3 regions of the Nocardioides dongkuii genome follow, and region 1 is predicted to be linked to each of the others. Evidence: predicted binding sites of a transcription regulator. Region 1 holds the regulator's gene; each other region holds the start of a gene.
What was found. The regulator LexA, encoded in region 1, represses DNA repair genes until DNA is damaged. The targets are predictions, from matches to a motif close to TCGAACANNTGTTCGA.
Positions count from the first base shown of each region.

Region 1 (5,123 bases):
CCCTGGCCGTCCTGGTCACCGCACGACGCTCCGCGATCCAGGCAGCCGGCGATGCGCAACGGCAACTGTTCGCCCTGATCATCGCCGCCCCCGAACAGATCCGGAGCCGCTTTCGAGGCCAGCAACTGAAAACGATGATCCGCACCGCCGCCGCGATGCGCACCCACACCACCTGGGACCTCGAGACCACCACGACCGTGACCACACTGCGGACCCTGGCCCGCCGCAGCCAACACCTGCAGGCCGAGGCCGACGACTACGAGAAGACCATCACCGCCATCGTGAAGTCATGGCGCCCAGACCTCCTCGACCAACCCGGAATCGGACCGATCACCGCCGCGATCGTGCTGTGCGCCTGGTCCCACCCCGGCCGCATCCACTCCGAAGCAGCCTTCGCGATGCTCGCCGGCGCCGCACCCATCCCCGCCAACTCCGGCCAAACCACCAACCGCTACCGCCTCAACCGCTACGGCGACCGACAACTCAACCGCGCCCTGCACACCATCGCCATCACCCGGCAACGCTGCCACCAACCCACCCGCGACTACACCGCCCGCCGCACCACCGAAGGCAAGAACCCCCGCGAGATCCGCCGATGCCTCAAGCGCTACATCGCCCGCGACCTCTACCGACGCCTCGAGAACCCACCATCACCCCTTGACGCAACATAGGAGCGTCCCCCGCAGCCTGCCACCGCCGTACGCCGGCTCACCGGGTTTCGACAACGCTCACCCGCTAGTGCGGCCTCGCTGCTCAACCCCCGGCGGTGGTCGAGCAGGGAAGGCGCCCCGCGCCTGACCGTTGTCGAGACCCCCGCAGCATCCCCACGACCCCCACCACCGCCGTACGTCGGCTCACCGGGTTTCGACAACGCTCACCCGCTAGCGCGGCTTCGCTGCTCAACCACCGGGTGGGCGCGGATTCGCTGCTCAACCACCGGGAAATGCCGCAGGGGCGGGGCCACCGCTGGCCCCGCCCCTGTCTTCCCCGGCCCGTCAGCCGGGGTCGAGGCGGCTGACGAAGTCTGTGTGTGCGGGCTACTCCGTGGGGACGCGGAGCCGCTGGCCGGCGACGAGCATCGCCGAGTCGAGGGCGTTGAGCCGCTCGATGCGCTGCACCATCTCGCGCGTGTCGCCGTCGCCGCTGGCGTCGGCGGCGATGTCCCAGAGGGTCTCGCCGGTGCCGACGGTGACCACGGTGGTGGGCGCGGCGGCGCCGCTCTCGTTGCTGGCGACCGAGCCGGCCGCGACGAACAGGCCGACGGCGAGCAGGACGGCCATCGACAGCACGAACACCGCCAGCCGGCCGCGCCGGGTCAGGCGCAGGGTCGTGGTGGGAACCATCGGGTGGGTCATCGTGCTCATCGGGACCTCCTGGGGAAGTGGCGGTCAGCCTTGGATCGTGCGGTCGGACTGATGTCTAGTGGGAGCCACCGACAGTCCGTCCGGATCGAACATGTGTACGAGACTAGATCAGGTGTTCGAACAGAATCAAGGGTCCGACGAACATTTGTTCGAACGACACGCCGTTCGAACAAGTGTTTGAAACTGGGGCGGCAGGAGGACTACCGTGGGGCCACGAGCAAGCCGGGCCGTCGACGGCCCAGACGAAAGGCGTCCCGCATGGCCACCAAGAAGAACGTCCGCGAGCTGCCCGACGGGCCGCCCGACGCGACCGGCCTCACCCCCCGCCAGCTGGGCGTGCTCGGCCACATCAAGGACAGCATCGAGAAGCGCGGCTACCCGCCGAGCATGCGTGAGATCGGGCAGGCCGTCGGTCTGACCAGCTCCTCGAGCGTGGCCCACCAGCTGAAGGTCCTGGAGGAGAAGGGGTTCCTCAAGCGCGACCCCAACCGGCCGCGCGCGCTCGAGGTGTTCCTGCCCGAGGTGATGGCGGCCCGCCGCACGCTCAGCAGCGCCGAGGAGTCGTCGTACGACGAGACCGGTGTCGGCGACGCCGCCCCGGTCCCGACCAACGTCCCGCTGCTCGGGCGGATCGCGGCCGGTGGCCCGATCCTGGCCGAGGAGCGCTTCGAGGACGTCTTCCCGCTGCCTAAGCAGCTGGTCGGCGAGGGCGAGCTGTTCCTGCTCGAGGTCTCCGGCGACTCGATGATCGACGCGGCGATCTGCAGCGGTGACTACGTCGTGATCCGGCGCGAGCAGACCGCCGAGAACGGCGACATGGTCGCCGCGCTGCTCGACGGCGAGGCGACGGTCAAGACGTTCCGCCGCAAGGACGGCAAGGTCTGGCTGCTCCCCCACAACGACGCCTACGACCCGATCGACGGCACCCACGCGACGATCCTCGGGAAGGTCACCGCGGTCCTGCGACGAGTCTGAGGTTGTCGGCGCTGCGTGCGAGGATCGACGTCTGCTCGTCGCTCGTTCTCGGATGGAGATCCTCGTGCCCGCTCGTCCCCGCACTCGCACGGCCGCCGTCGTCCTCGGCGCCCTGGCGGTCGCCGCCTCGCTGCTGACGGCGCCCGGCCCCGCGGTCGCGGCGCCGGCGGCGACCGACCCGACGCCGGGTCCTGCGGCCGGCACGGAGGGCGGCACGGAGGCCGCCGCGGTCGAGGTGCTCGAGGAGGCGCGCGACGTGCTCTCCGGCGACCCGCAGGGCCGCGACGCCACGATCGTGCTGCACGACCTGGCGCTCGCGGCCGGCGACCTGCCCGAGGACCGCTTCGGCGAGGCCGACCGGATCCTGGCCCGGCCCACCGACGGCCCGCGCGACCCGCTCGGCAACGGCTACGGCCCCAACGCCGACCCCACCTCGACCTGCGGGGTCGTCTGCGTCCACTGGGCCCGGGCCACCGGCGACGCTCCCGACCTCGCCGACGGTGACGGCGACGGGATCCCCGACCACGTCGAGACCGTGCTGGCCACGCTGACCTCGATCCACGACACCTACGTCCGCGCCGGCTATCGCACGCCGGTGGCCGACGGCAACCGCGGCGGCAACGCCAAGACCGACATCTACCTCGCCGACATCGGCTCCGACGGGCTCTACGGCTACTGCGCGCCCGACGACGAGCCGACCCGGCCCGCGGCGCCCGCCTACTGCGTGCTCGACGACGACTACAGCAGGGCCGAGTTCCCGGCGAACACCCCGCTGGAGAACCTCCAGGTGACCGCGGCGCACGAGTACTTCCACGCCGTCCAGTACGCCTACGACATCTTCGAGGACGGCTGGTTCCTGGAGTCGACCGCGGCCTGGGTCGAGGACGAGCTGTACGACGGGGTCAACGACAACCGGCAGTACCTCCGGCAGAGCCCGCTCGCGCAGCCGTCGCGGTCGATCGACGACGGCTCCGGGATCCGCGTCTACGGCAGCTGGATCTTCTTCCGCTACCTCACCGAGCGCTCCCCCGCCGCCCAGGGCGGGCTGCCCACGATCGTCCGGGACATGTGGCGCAAGGCGGCCGGCAACGCCCGCCGCACCGACCCGCACTCGATGCGGGCCGTCGCCGCGGTGCTGGCCGCGCGCAAGATGAAGCTCCCGCGCACCGTCGCGCGCTTCGCTGCCGCCAACCGCCGGCCGGCCACGGCGTACGACGAGGGCGCGTCGTACCCCGTCGCCGCCTTGGCGGGCGTGCTCCGCGTCGGTCGCCGCGACACCCGCCGCACCACCACCCGGATCGACCACCTGAGCAGCTCGACGGTGCGCGTCCAGCGGCGCGGGTCGATGGGCAAGGCCTGGCGCCTGCGAGTCGCCGTCGACCTCGGGCCGAAGGTGGCCTCGCCCGCCGCGGTGGTCACCGTGCGCACCAAGTCCGGTCGGTTCCAGACCCGGCTGGTCCGTCTCGGCCGGTCCGGACGCGGCGGCGTCACGGTGCCGTTCGGGTCCCGCGCGATCCGCTACGCCGAGGTGACGATGGTCAACGCCAGCCGCCGCTTCGACTGCTTCCAGGGCAGCTACTTCTCCTGCCAGGGGGCGCCCCGCGACGACAACCAGCGGGCGCGGCTCACGGTGTCGACGAAGAAGGCCACCCGCTACAGCAGGTGAGCGTTCGTGCGCCGGACGTCATACGCCCTGGTCGTCATCGCCACCCGTTCGTATGACGTCCCGGCGGGACCCGTGCACACTCACGCCGACTCGGCCTCCAGGGGGCGTCAGCTGGGGTCGGCGGCGAGGCGGGAGAGGGCCTTCCGGACGACGGCGGGGTCGGTGGTGGTCCACATCGGCGGGAGGCTGGACTTGAGGAAGCCTCCGTAGCGGGCGGTCGCGAGCCTCGGGTCGAGGACGGCGACCACGCCGCGGTCGGTGGTGGTGCGGATCAGCCGGCCGGCGCCCTGGGCGAGAAGCAGGGCGGCGTGGGTGGCGGCGACCTGCATGAAGCCGTTGCCGCCGGCCTTGTCGGCGGCCTTCTGGCGCGCGGACATCAGCGGGTCGTCGGGCCGCGGGAACGGGATCCGGTCGATCAGCACCAGCTGGCAGGTCTCGCCCGGCACGTCGAGCCCCTGCCACAGGGAGAGCGTGCCGAACAGGCAGGTGTGCGGGTCCTCGACGAACTGCTTGGCGAGCTCGGGCAGCTGGGCGTCGCCCTGCGCGAGGGTGGTCAGGTGCGGGAGCCGCTCGCGGACCGCCTCCGCTGCGGTCTCGGCCGCGCGCCGGGAGGAGAACAGCCCGAGCGTGCGGCCCTCGGCGGCGTCGACGAGCTCGACGATCTCGTCGAGCTGGGCCGGGCCCAGGCCGTCGCGGCCGGGCGGCGGGAGGTGCCGCGCGACGTAGAGGATCCCCTGCCGGCCGTAGTCGAACGGCGAGCCGACGTCGACGCCGCGCCACGGCAGCGCGGTGCCCTTGGTGTCACCGGCGCCGCTGGCGGAGGCCGACGCGGGCGCCCCCTCGAGCACCCGCTCGGACGGCTTGAGCCCCACGCTGGAGGCGAGGTTGCCGAAGTCGCCGCCCAGCATCAGCGTCGCCGAGGTCATCACGACGGTCTTGTCGGTGAGCAGCTTGTCGCGCATCGTGCCCCAGACCTGGAGCGGCGCCACGCACAGCCGCGGGGGGATCCGGTCGGTGCCCTCGGAGAGCCACAGCACGTCGGCGTCGGAGCCCGCCGCCATCCGCTCGGCGGTCGCGAACACCTCCTGCACCGCGCCGCGGGCCTGGGTGCGGCCGGC
Region 1 covers NZ_CP059903.1:907,996-913,118, reverse strand. Annotated here, with positions in the region: gene H4O22_RS04350 (IS110 family RNA-guided transposase) at 1-671, shown strand, start outside; gene H4O22_RS04345 (LysM peptidoglycan-binding domain-containing protein) at 1,038-1,364, opposite strand; gene lexA (transcriptional repressor LexA) at 1,623-2,339, shown strand; gene H4O22_RS04335 (MXAN_6640 family putative metalloprotease) at 2,392-4,005, shown strand; gene H4O22_RS04330 (ATP-dependent DNA helicase) at 4,113-5,123, opposite strand, start outside.

Region 2 (5,123 bases), 300 kb from region 1:
CTTGACCCGACGGGTCCCGTGGAGCGAGCGCACCTTCCGCAGAGGCTTGGCCGTGGCGAGCGGCATCCCGTCCCACCCGCGCACGACCGTGTAGTCCGTGACCTGAGCACCCCCGACCGGGTTCCTGAGACGGACGTCCGTGATCCGGGCGACTCCGGGGCGCCGGAGGCAGACGTCGGCGGCGTAGAAGGTCGCTGCATGCGGTCCGGGACCGGTCCCCACCACCACGTGCCCGTCGCCGCCGCGGCCCACGTCGAGGAGCCTCGGTCCGGCGCTGCTCGCAGGTCCCGAGAGCAGCACCGCCAGTGCCACCAGGGCGGCTGCGACGCGCAGCGGTCGGCTCATGCCCCCGCATCGTAGGGACTGCCGGGGGGTCGTGTGGACAACTCCTCCGGGTCCCAGGGCGTCACACGGATGTCTCGACGACCACTCGCTGGAGGCAACTGTGTCCCGCTCCCCGCGTCATCCCGTCCTGCTCACGGCGGTGCTCGCGGCACTCGCTGTGGGCTGCGGGTCCGCGACCGAGGATGCCGAACCCTTCCCCCGGCCACGCGAGTCCCGGTCGCCCGAGCCGGCGCGGACCCCACCGTGCGCACCGGCGCGCGAGGTCGCGGCGACACCCGACGACGGCGAGGTGCTGGTCTTCTTCGCGTGCGGCTCTCCCGTCGGCCCCTACTCCGCGTTCTCGCGTCCCGCCGGAGCGGCGGAGTCCCTCGCGACCCGGTTGGACGTGGCCCTGAGGGCGTACTTCGCCGGTCCTCGCCGGGAGGAGAAGAGCGGCTGCACGACGTTCGCGGGACCGGGGACGCTGAGGTCCACGAGCATCGTCGGCACCCGGGCCGTCATCGACCTCGACCTCGACGGCGTCGGGTCGAGCACGAGCGCTCAGTCCCAGCACCTCTGGACCGTCCTCCGACGGCACGCGTTCCAGTTCCCCGGCATCACGGAGATGGAGCCCCGCCACCACGGGAGCTGCGCAGCCTTCGGCGCGGCGGTCGAGGCAGGTCAGTGCCTCGTTGCGCAGCGTGACGGCGCGGCCGTGCCGGGTCCCTGAACCATTCGGCGCATCCCGCCCCGCCGACCGCTCCGCCACCGCCATGCTGCTGCCATGCGGAGAGCCGTCACGATCGCGCTGCACGTTCTCGTCCTCTGCCTGCTCACTGCTCTGGCGTCGGCCGTCTTCCTGCACACCGCGGACGACGACACCTGGTACCCCCGTCCACACGACGCCGACCCAGGTGATGACGACGGCTACCTCGTGGCCGTGCTGAGCCTCCTGCCCTACGTCATCCCGCTCCTGGCCGTCGCGTACGTCGCCGGGGCGCTCGTGAGCCGGGCCCGGCTCTCGCCGACGGACGACACCGACAGGTAGGCCGCTGAGCTCGCCGGATTCGACCCGGTCGAGGGATTGACACCCGTTCGAACGTGTGTTCGAATAGGAGTGCACGCCCGAGGTGGCAGTTCCTCGGGACGTCGAAGGGCGTGCGGGACGCATCGAGCAGGAACCTCGCCGCAGCCAGGCAGCCACCCGGGACCCGATGAGCGCCCATCCGTGATCACTCTGATCTCCGGTGGAGGCTCGATGGACACCCGCACCCCTGACACCCACCCGGTGCTGGGGTTCGTCGCGGCCACCCGCGAGGCCCTGAAGGACGTCGCGGACGCCAACCCGGTCTTCATGACCACCGGGCAGAAGGCGCAGGCGCTCGTCGAGCTGACCGCCCTGGAGTCCCAGGTCGCCGAGCTGCGGCTGCGGGTCACCGCAGCGGACGACGTGGCCGAGGAGACCGGCACCCGCGACGTCGCCGCTTGGGTCGCCCACCGGACCCGGCAGGACACGGCGGCGTCCCGGGCGGACGCCCGGCTGGCGACCGCCCTCGACCGCGAGCACCCGCACCTGGCCGCGGGCCTGCGCGAGGGCAGCGTCTCGCTCGCGCAGGCCCGCGTGATCGCGCACGCGCTCGCCGAGCTGCCCGCCGACCTCGGCGCCGAGCTCCGCGCCCGGGCCGAGGAGGCCCTGGTCGGGTACGCCGCCCACCACGCGCCCGGCGACCTGCGCCGCCTCGGCCGCCGGATCCTCGCCTGCGTCGACCCCGACGCCGCCGACGAGCACGAGGCCCGACTCCTCGAGGACGCCGAGCGCACTGCCCGCGAGCGCACCAAGCTCAGCCTCCGCCGGCGGGGCGACGGCACCACCCGGATCTCCGGGCTCCTCCCCGACGCCGCCGCACACCGGTTGGCGACCTACCTCGAGTCCTTCACCAACCCTCGCAAGGACACCGGAGGGACAGCCACCGCCGGAGTCGGGTCCTACTCCCGACGGCTCGGCCAGGCGTTCGTGCAGCTCCTCGAGACCATCGACCCCCGCCGACTGCCGCTCCACGGCGGCGACGCCACCACCATGTTCGTCGTCGCGCACCTCGACCAGCTGACGAAGGACCTCGGGGTGGCCGAGATCGTCGGCGGCGGCACGATCAGCGCCGGCGAGGCCCGCCGGCTCGCGTGCAACGCCCACCTCGTCCCCGCCGTGCTCGGCGGCGCCTCCGAGGTCCTCGACCTCGGCCGCCGCCGACGTCTCTACACCGCCGCCCAGCGTCGGGCGCTCCTGCTGCGCGACCGCACCTGCCGCGCGGAGGGCTGCGACATCCCCGGCACCTGGGCCGAGGCCCACCACTGGGTGGCCTGGGCGGCCGGCGGGGCCACCGACCTGGCCAACGGCACCCTCCTCTGCCACCTCCACCACCACCGGGCCCACGACGCCGCGTGGTCCGCGGAGCGACTTCCGAACGGCGACGTCCGCTACGCGAGGCGCCGGTAGGCCGGGGTGAGATCTTCGACACGACCTCTCGACGTCAAGAGATCCCGACCCCGCTGTGGGGAGGCCCGAGCGGCTCGCCCACAATCTCTGCTATGCGCTTGGATCACCTCTCGTACGCAGCTGGACCGGACGGACTCGCCGGCACGGCCCAGCGCATCGGGGCCCTGCTCGGTCGCCCCTTCGTCGACGGTGGGGTGCATCCTCGCTTCGGCACCCGCAACATGACGATGCCGCTCGCCGGCGGCACCTACCTGGAGATCGTCGAGGTGCTCGACCACCCGGCCTCCGACAAGGCGCCGTTCGGCCAGGCCGTCCGCGCCCGCTCCGCCCTCGGCGGCGGGTGGCTCGGCTGGGTCGTCGCCGTGCCCGACATCTCCGCCGTCGAGACCCGCCTGGGCCGGGAGGCGGCCCAGGGCAACCGGCACCGCCCCGACGGCACCGAGCTGCGCTGGAAGCAGATCGGCGTCAACGGCCTGATCGCCGACCCGCAGCTCCCGTTCTTCGTCGAGTGGGAGGTCCCGCCCGCCCTGCACCCGAGCGCCGGGGCCGACGGCGAGTACTCGCTGGCCTCCCTGGAGATCGCCGGCGACCCGCTGCGGGTGAGCGAGTGGCTCGGCGAGACCGTCGAGGCGCCGCTCGAGGACGTCAAGGTCGACTGGGTCGCACCGCACGGCACCCCCGGCGTCATCGCCGCCAAGGTGCAGACCCCGCACGGCCTGGTCCGCATCTGAGCGGCTCCGCGGTCCGATGAGCAGCCCGCTCGCCGGGGCGCGGCCCAGCCCCAACATCTGGCACCACCCCGCGACGTACGAGATCGAGAACCGCGCCGTCGACCCCGACGGCCTGCTCGAGGCCGCGATGGCCGCGCAGGCGACCTGGGCCGGTCGGGACGTGCTCGACGTCGGGTGCGGGACCGGCTTCCACCTGCCGCGGTTCGCGCAGACCGCCGCCTCGGTGGTCGGCGTCGAGCCGCACCCGGACCTGGCCGCGATCGCGCGCCGCCGTACCCGCCGGCTCGCCGCCGTCCGGGTCGAGCAGGGCACCGCCCAGGCGCTGCCGCTCCCCGACCGCTCCGTCGACGTCGTGCACGCCCGCTGGGCGTACTTCTTCGGGCCCGGCTGCGAGCCGGGGCTCGCCGAGCTGGACCGGGTGGTACGCCGCGGCGGCACGGCGTTCGTGATCGACAACGACCCGACGCGCTCCACGTTCGGCGGCTGGTTCCGGCGCAGCTACCCCGAGGTGGACCCGGACGCCGTCGAGCGCTTCTGGACGGCGCGCGACTGGCGGCGTACGCCGGTCGACGTGCGCTGGTCGTTCACGTCGCGCGCGGACCTCGAGGCCGTCGTCCGCATCGAGCTGGTGCCCCAGGTCGCCGACGACGTGCTCGCGACCCACGAGGGCACCGAGGTCGACTACGCCGTCAACCTGTGGTCCAAGGACTTCTGAGTCGACTGCTGGGTCAGCTCGACCCGCGCACGGTGAGCGTCGGCTCGAGCAGCACCCCGGCGTGGGCGGTGGGCGGGTGGCCGAGCAGCCCCTCCAGCGCGGTCACGATCTCGATGGCGACGTCCTCGAGCGGCTGCCGCACGGAGGTGAGGCCGGCCGGGACGACCTGGGCGACCTGGGAGTCGTCGAAGCCGACGACGGCGATGTCGCGGCCGGCGACCAGGCCCCGCTCGGCGAGCGTGTGCAGCACGCCCATGGCCAGGGTGTCGCTGGCGCAGACGAACGCCGTGGGCCGGGCCTCGTCGAGCAGCACGGCGCTGGCGCCCCGGCCGGAGGCGACCGAGTCCTCGACGCGGGAGGCGAGGCCGGTGGTCGGGAGGCCGCGGGCGCGCATCGCGCGGCCCCAGCCGGAGCGGCGGTCCTCGCCGATGAAGGAGTCCTTGCGCCAGCCGATCCAGGCGACCCGCTCGTGCCCGCGGTCCAGCAGGTGGGAGGTCGCCAGGTCGCAGCCGGCGGCGCCGTCCACGTCGACCCAGGGGTGGGTGGCCTCCGGGTCGGCCCACGGGCGGCCGAACGCGACGAACGGCGCGCGGCGCGACTGCAGCCAGGTCGCCTGGGGGTTGCCGAGGTAGGTGTCGGTCACCACGAACGCGTCGACGGCGGTCGAGCGGAGCAGGTCGTCGTACCCCGTGAGGGGCTCGTCGGGGTCGCCGGCGAACAGCAGCACGTGGTAGCCGGCCTCGCGCGAGGTGTCGACCAGCGAGTGCACGAACCGGTCCATGGTGGCGTTCGCGTTGCCCTCCTGGACCGGCATGATCCGCAACCCGATCAGGTGCGAGGCGCGGGTGCGCAGGTTGCG
Region 2 covers NZ_CP059903.1:609,245-614,367, reverse strand. Annotated here, with positions in the region: gene H4O22_RS02820 (hypothetical protein) at 1-345, opposite strand, end outside; gene H4O22_RS02815 (hypothetical protein) at 635-1,054, shown strand; gene H4O22_RS02810 (hypothetical protein) at 1,109-1,372, shown strand; gene H4O22_RS02805 (HNH endonuclease signature motif containing protein) at 1,553-2,818, shown strand; gene H4O22_RS02800 (VOC family protein) at 2,911-3,549, shown strand; gene H4O22_RS02795 (class I SAM-dependent methyltransferase) at 3,566-4,264, shown strand; gene H4O22_RS02790 (LacI family DNA-binding transcriptional regulator) at 4,278-5,123, opposite strand, start outside.
Region 2: a site for LexA is predicted at 1,420-1,435, ahead of H4O22_RS02805 (HNH endonuclease signature motif containing protein). Genes of this name have one in related genera too.

Region 3 (5,123 bases), 570 kb from region 1:
AGGGCCCCGTGAACACGGTAGGCATGATTGAGATTTTGCTCCCACTCGCGCGGTGCCCGCCCAGGTCACCGCGCAAACGATCGGCGCGCACGCTGATCCTGGCACAGCAGGCTGGCGGGTCCGACGACGGCCGGTCCGAACCGGTCGAGCGCCCGGTCGACGGCCCGGTCGGCGTCGGCCCAGCCGTGGTCCGGCTCCCCGAGGACGTGCTGGTGGTGCACGCCGTCGCGCGGCACCAACCCCTCGACGCGGACCCCGACGAGCCGCAGCCGCTCGCGCGACACGCCCACGGCGTCGAAGAGCCCGACCGCGGTGCGGTAGACCTCCTGGGTCACGTCGGTCGGCTCCGGCAGGGTGCGCGACCGGGTGATCGTGCGGAAGTCGGCGTACCGGACCGTGATGGCGACCGTGCGGCCGACCTTGTCAGCGGCGCGCATCCGGTGGGTGACCCGGGCCGCGAGCCGGAGCAGCTGGCGCAGCACGACGCCGCGGTCGGCGCTGTCGCGCCCGAACGTCTCCTGGGCCCCCATCGAGCGGTCGGGCTCCCCCACCCCGAACCCCGCGGCGTTGCGGGCCACCACCTCCCGACGGTCGGCGCCCGAGGCCAGCACCCGCAGCTGGGCGCCGAGGCCCGGCCCGAGGTGGTGCTGGAGCACCGCGAGCGGAGTGCGGACCACGTCGCCCACGGTCTCGAGGCCGAGCCCCCGCAGCGTGGCGCGGGTGCTGGCACCCACGCCGTACAGCTCCCCGACGTCGAGGGGCTCGAGGTAGGCGGCGACCCGGTCGGGCGGCAGCACCAGGACCCCGTCGGGCTTGGCGCGCCGGCTGGCGAGCTTGGCCACCGACAGCGACGCCGCGATGCCGACCGAGCAGGTGATCCCCTGCTCGTCGTGGATGCGGGAGCGCAGCTGCTCGGCGATCGCCGTCGGCGGGCCGAGCCGGCGCACGGAGCCCCGGACGTCGAGGAATGCCTCGTCGAGGGAGACCACCTCGACCTGGGGCGTCACCCGGCGGAAGGTCTCCATCACCGCCCGCGAGACCGTCGAGAACGCCGCGAAGTCCGGCGCCAGGGTGACCGCCCGGGGGCAGAGCCGGCGCGCCTCGGAGCCGGGCATGCCCGAGCGGACGCCGTGCCCGCGCGCGAGGTAGTTGGCCGAGAGCACCACGCCCCGGTGGCCGCCGCCGACGATCACCGGCACGTCCTGGAGGTCGGGCCGGTCCCGGGTGGCGACCGAGGCGTAGAACGCGTCCATGTCAACGTGCAGGATCGGGGTGCTGGCGGCTGATCCCGTCGGCCCCGGCGTCACGGGGCGGACCGGTCAGCGGGTGGCGAGGACGTGCAGCTGGGTCGCCAGCGGGAGGTACTCGGGGCGCTCGGCCACGGCGTGCTCGAGCTCGACCAGCGCCGCCGTGGCGCCCGGCTCGAGGTCGAGCAGCGACCCGGGGACCAGGTCGGCGAAGACGCGGACCCCGTGGACCCGGGTCGTCTCCAGGCCGGCGGCAGCCAGGAGGTCGGCGAGCTCGTCGCGCGTGTAGCGGCGCCCGGCCCGCCCGGTGGGCGAGGTGTCGTCGAGGAGGGCGAGAGCCTGCTGGAAGTGGCCCGCCACCGCCCGGGCCACCACGGCGGCGTGCCGCTGGGCGACGACCAGGCTGAGCGTGCCGCCCGGTCGCAGCACCTCGCCCAGCGTCGCGAGGGCGGCGGCGGGGTCGTCGACGACCTCGAGGACGCCGTGGCAGAGGACGACGTCGGCGGCGTCCGGGCCCGCGACATCGAGCAGCGTGGAGAGCTCGCCCTGCTGCCCGGCGACCTCGACCCCCTGCTCGCGGGCCCGGCGGCCCAGCGCGGCCAGGGCGTCGGGGCTGGGGTCGACGACGGTGACCCGGTGCCCGAGCTCGGCGACCCGCACGGCGAGGCCGCCGGTGCCACCACCGATGTCGAGGACGTCGAGAGCGCCCGCGGACCCGCCGTCCAGGACGGGGCGCAGCGACTCCCAGACGACGGCCGTGCGCGCCGCGCCGCGGCGCTCGCTGGGTCGGTCGGTCGCTGGCATGCGGACCAGCCTAGGGGGTCACGGAGCCACGTCGGCGGCACGGTCGGCGGCTCCCGTCAGCCCGCGCGCGTCGCCGGCGCGTCGACGCTCGCGTGCGGGACCAGGCCGAGGGCGCGCTCGACGACGGCGAGGAAGCGGTCGGCGTCCCGCACCAGGTCGTCGGCCTCGCGCGGGGTCACCGCACGGGTGGAGCCGGCCTCGGCGGCCGCCCGCTTCGTGGCGCCGGCAGCGAAGAACGCCGCCCACTCCGCGAGCTCGGGAGCCACCTCGGTGAGCAGCACCCAGGCGTTCTTCTGCGGACGGCGGCGGGCCGGCGCCGGGCGGGCCCGCGCGGCCAGCAGCGCCGCGGCCGAGCGCAGGGCCGCCACGTGGGCGCAGGCGTAGCGGGTTGGCGCGTCGGGGGCCACCATCGCCTCGCTCAGCGACTCCGCCGCGCGGGCGAGGTAGGAGTGGGTCGTCGCGGGCAGCGCGTAGGGGTGGGGCGCTGCCGGGGCAGGTGCAGGGTGGGTCATCGCGTCTCCTCGTGCCACCGACCCCCAGGCCCGGCGGGAGCGGGGGTCGAGGTCGCTCCCGCCGGACGGTTCGAACGTGTGTTCGAACTGGTGCCTACGTTACACCCGGGTGCCGACAGGACGTCAAGAGATCAGCGGGACGCGTCGGCGGGCGCGGGCGCGTCCACGCCGTGGAGGTACGCCGTGGTGTCGCGGTGGAGGAGGAACCACAGGTAGACCACCTCGAGGACGAGCGAGGCGACCGAGAAGACGACGAACACGGTCGGCGGGCCCGTTTGGATGCCCGCCACGGTGCCGATCGCGGTGAACCCGATCAGGACCACGAGCGATATCCGCGCCCACTCGTGCCCGGCCCGGAAGAACACGTCGAGCACCCACGCCAGGCCGGCCATGGTGGCGAAGAGGACCAGGGCCACCGGCACGAAGGCCGGGATCTGGACCGAGCTCGCCTCGACGGCCTCGAGGCCCCCGGCGCGGTAGGTCCGGCGGACCGACGCGTTGCCCTCCGCCCAGGAGCGCACCAGCTCGTCCTCGAGGAAGACGGTGAGGACGGCGGCCACGCCGCCGAGGACGACCAGCGCCGTCAGTACCTGGGTCGCGCGGGTGACCGAGGTCGGCTGCTGCCGGGGCATGGGTGTCCTTTCGACGGGGCCTCACCGACCCGCTGGGCTGGCTAGGGTCGCAGTATGGCGTCCGAGCACCCCGCGATCACACGCTTCCGAGACGAGCACGCACGACGCGGGGGCGCCGGTGCGGTCGTCATTCTGCCGGACTCGGTCCACACGGCCGCACTCGCCGCCGACGCGCTCGGCTGCGAGGTCGGCGCGATCGCCAACAGCCTGCTCTTCGACGCCGACGGCTCCCCCGTGCTGATCCTCACCTCCGGGGCGCACCGGGTCGACACCGCGAAGGCCGCCGCGGCGGTCGGCGTCGGGTCGCTGCGGCGCGCGACGCCGGAGTTCGTGCGCGAGCACACCGGGCAGGTGATCGGCGGGGTCTCCCCCATCGGCCACCCGGCGCCGGTGCCGACGTACCTCGACCCGTGGCTGCGCCGGCACGAGGTCGTCTGGGCGGCCGCCGGACACCCGGCCGCGGTGTTCTCGACCACGGTCGAGGAGCTGCTCGCGATGACCGGCGCGGTCGAGATCGACGTGGCCTGACCACCTCGGGGTCCTCGTGCTCGCCCCGGAGGCCTAGGGTCCAGCCATGGCGCGGGTGGTGGTCGTGGGCGGCGGGTTCGGCGGGATGGCGAGCGCCGCGCGGCTGGCCAAGCTGGGTCACGGGGTGACCCTGGTCGAGCGGTCGGCATCGCTGGGCGGCGCGCTCTCGAGCGTCGAGGCCGACGGGTTCACCTGGGACGCGGGCCCGACGTCCACGCTGCTGCCGGCGGTGCTGCGCGACCTGTTCCGCAAGTCCGGCCGCCCGCTGGAGCGCGAGCTGGAGCTGGTGGCGCTCGACGTCGTGCGGGTGCACCAGTTCGAGGACCGGAGCCGGGTGCGGCTGCCGGGCGGCACCCGAGGCGCGCAGCTCGCGGCGATCGAGGAGCTCGGGCCGGGACTGGGCCAGCGCTGGGTCGACCACGTCGCGTCGTACACCGAGGACTGGGAGGTGCTGCGGCGGCACTACCTCGAGGTCCCGTGGACGCCGGACGCGCTGCCGCGCAAGGTCGCCGCACGCCTCGACAGCCGCGAGAGCCTGCACACCCGGCTGCGCCGGACGTTCAAGGACGAGCGGCTGCGCCACCTCGCCGGCCACCCGTTCGTCGCGGCCGGGCACGACCTGCGCAACGTGCCGGCGTGGGCCGGGCTGCACGCCTACCTCGAGCAGCGGTTCGACGCCTGGACCGTCCCGGGCGGGATGGCCCGGCTCGGGACCGTCCTCGGCGACCGCCTGGCGACCCGCAAGGTGGAGGTGCTCACCTCGACGACGGTGCACGACCTCGTCGTCCGCGGCGGCCGCGTGGTGGCCGTCAGCACCTCCGAGGGCACCCTGGACGCCGACGTCGTGGTCTGCGCCATCGACCCGCGCCTGCTGCCCGCGCTCGCGCCGTACGTCGCCCGCACGATGCCCGCGCTCCCGCCGGTGGTCAGCCACGTCGGCGTCGAGGGCGAGCTCCCCGACCTGCCCCCCGAGATCGTCCTGCACGGCGACCCGATGCTCGTCGTGCGCACCGGCGGCACCGCGCCGGCCGGGTGCACGGCCGTGACCGTGCACGGGCGCGGGCGGCTCGCCGAGGACATCCTGCGGGCGCTGGCCCGGCACGGCGTCGACCTGCGCTCCCAGCTGGTCACCCGCGTCGACCGCAGCCCGCGCGACCTGGTCGAGGGCTGGCACGGCTCGCCGCTGGGCGTCCTGTGGCAGGGCCGCTCCACCGTGCGCCGGCGGCTCGGGCCGCGGACCCCGATCGAGGGCGTGTACGCCGCGGGCGCGCACGCCACCCCCGGCGCCGGGCTGCCGTTCGTGGGGCTGTCGGCCGCGCTCGTCGCGCAGGAGGTCGGGCCGGCTGCCCGGTGACGACCCGGTGACTACGCGCTGACGTTGAGCGCGGCGAAGATCTCCA
Region 3 covers NZ_CP059903.1:1,481,296-1,486,418, reverse strand. Annotated here, with positions in the region: gene dinB (DNA polymerase IV) at 66-1,307, opposite strand; gene H4O22_RS07240 (class I SAM-dependent methyltransferase) at 1,320-2,051, opposite strand; gene H4O22_RS07235 (SAV_6107 family HEPN domain-containing protein) at 2,108-2,563, opposite strand; gene H4O22_RS07230 (hypothetical protein) at 2,695-3,195, opposite strand; gene H4O22_RS07225 (YbaK/EbsC family protein) at 3,250-3,723, shown strand; gene H4O22_RS07220 (phytoene desaturase family protein) at 3,770-5,077, shown strand; gene metF (methylenetetrahydrofolate reductase [NAD(P)H]) at 5,089-5,123, opposite strand, start outside.
Region 3: a site for LexA is predicted at 2,634-2,649, ahead of H4O22_RS07235 (SAV_6107 family HEPN domain-containing protein). Genes of this name have one in related genera too.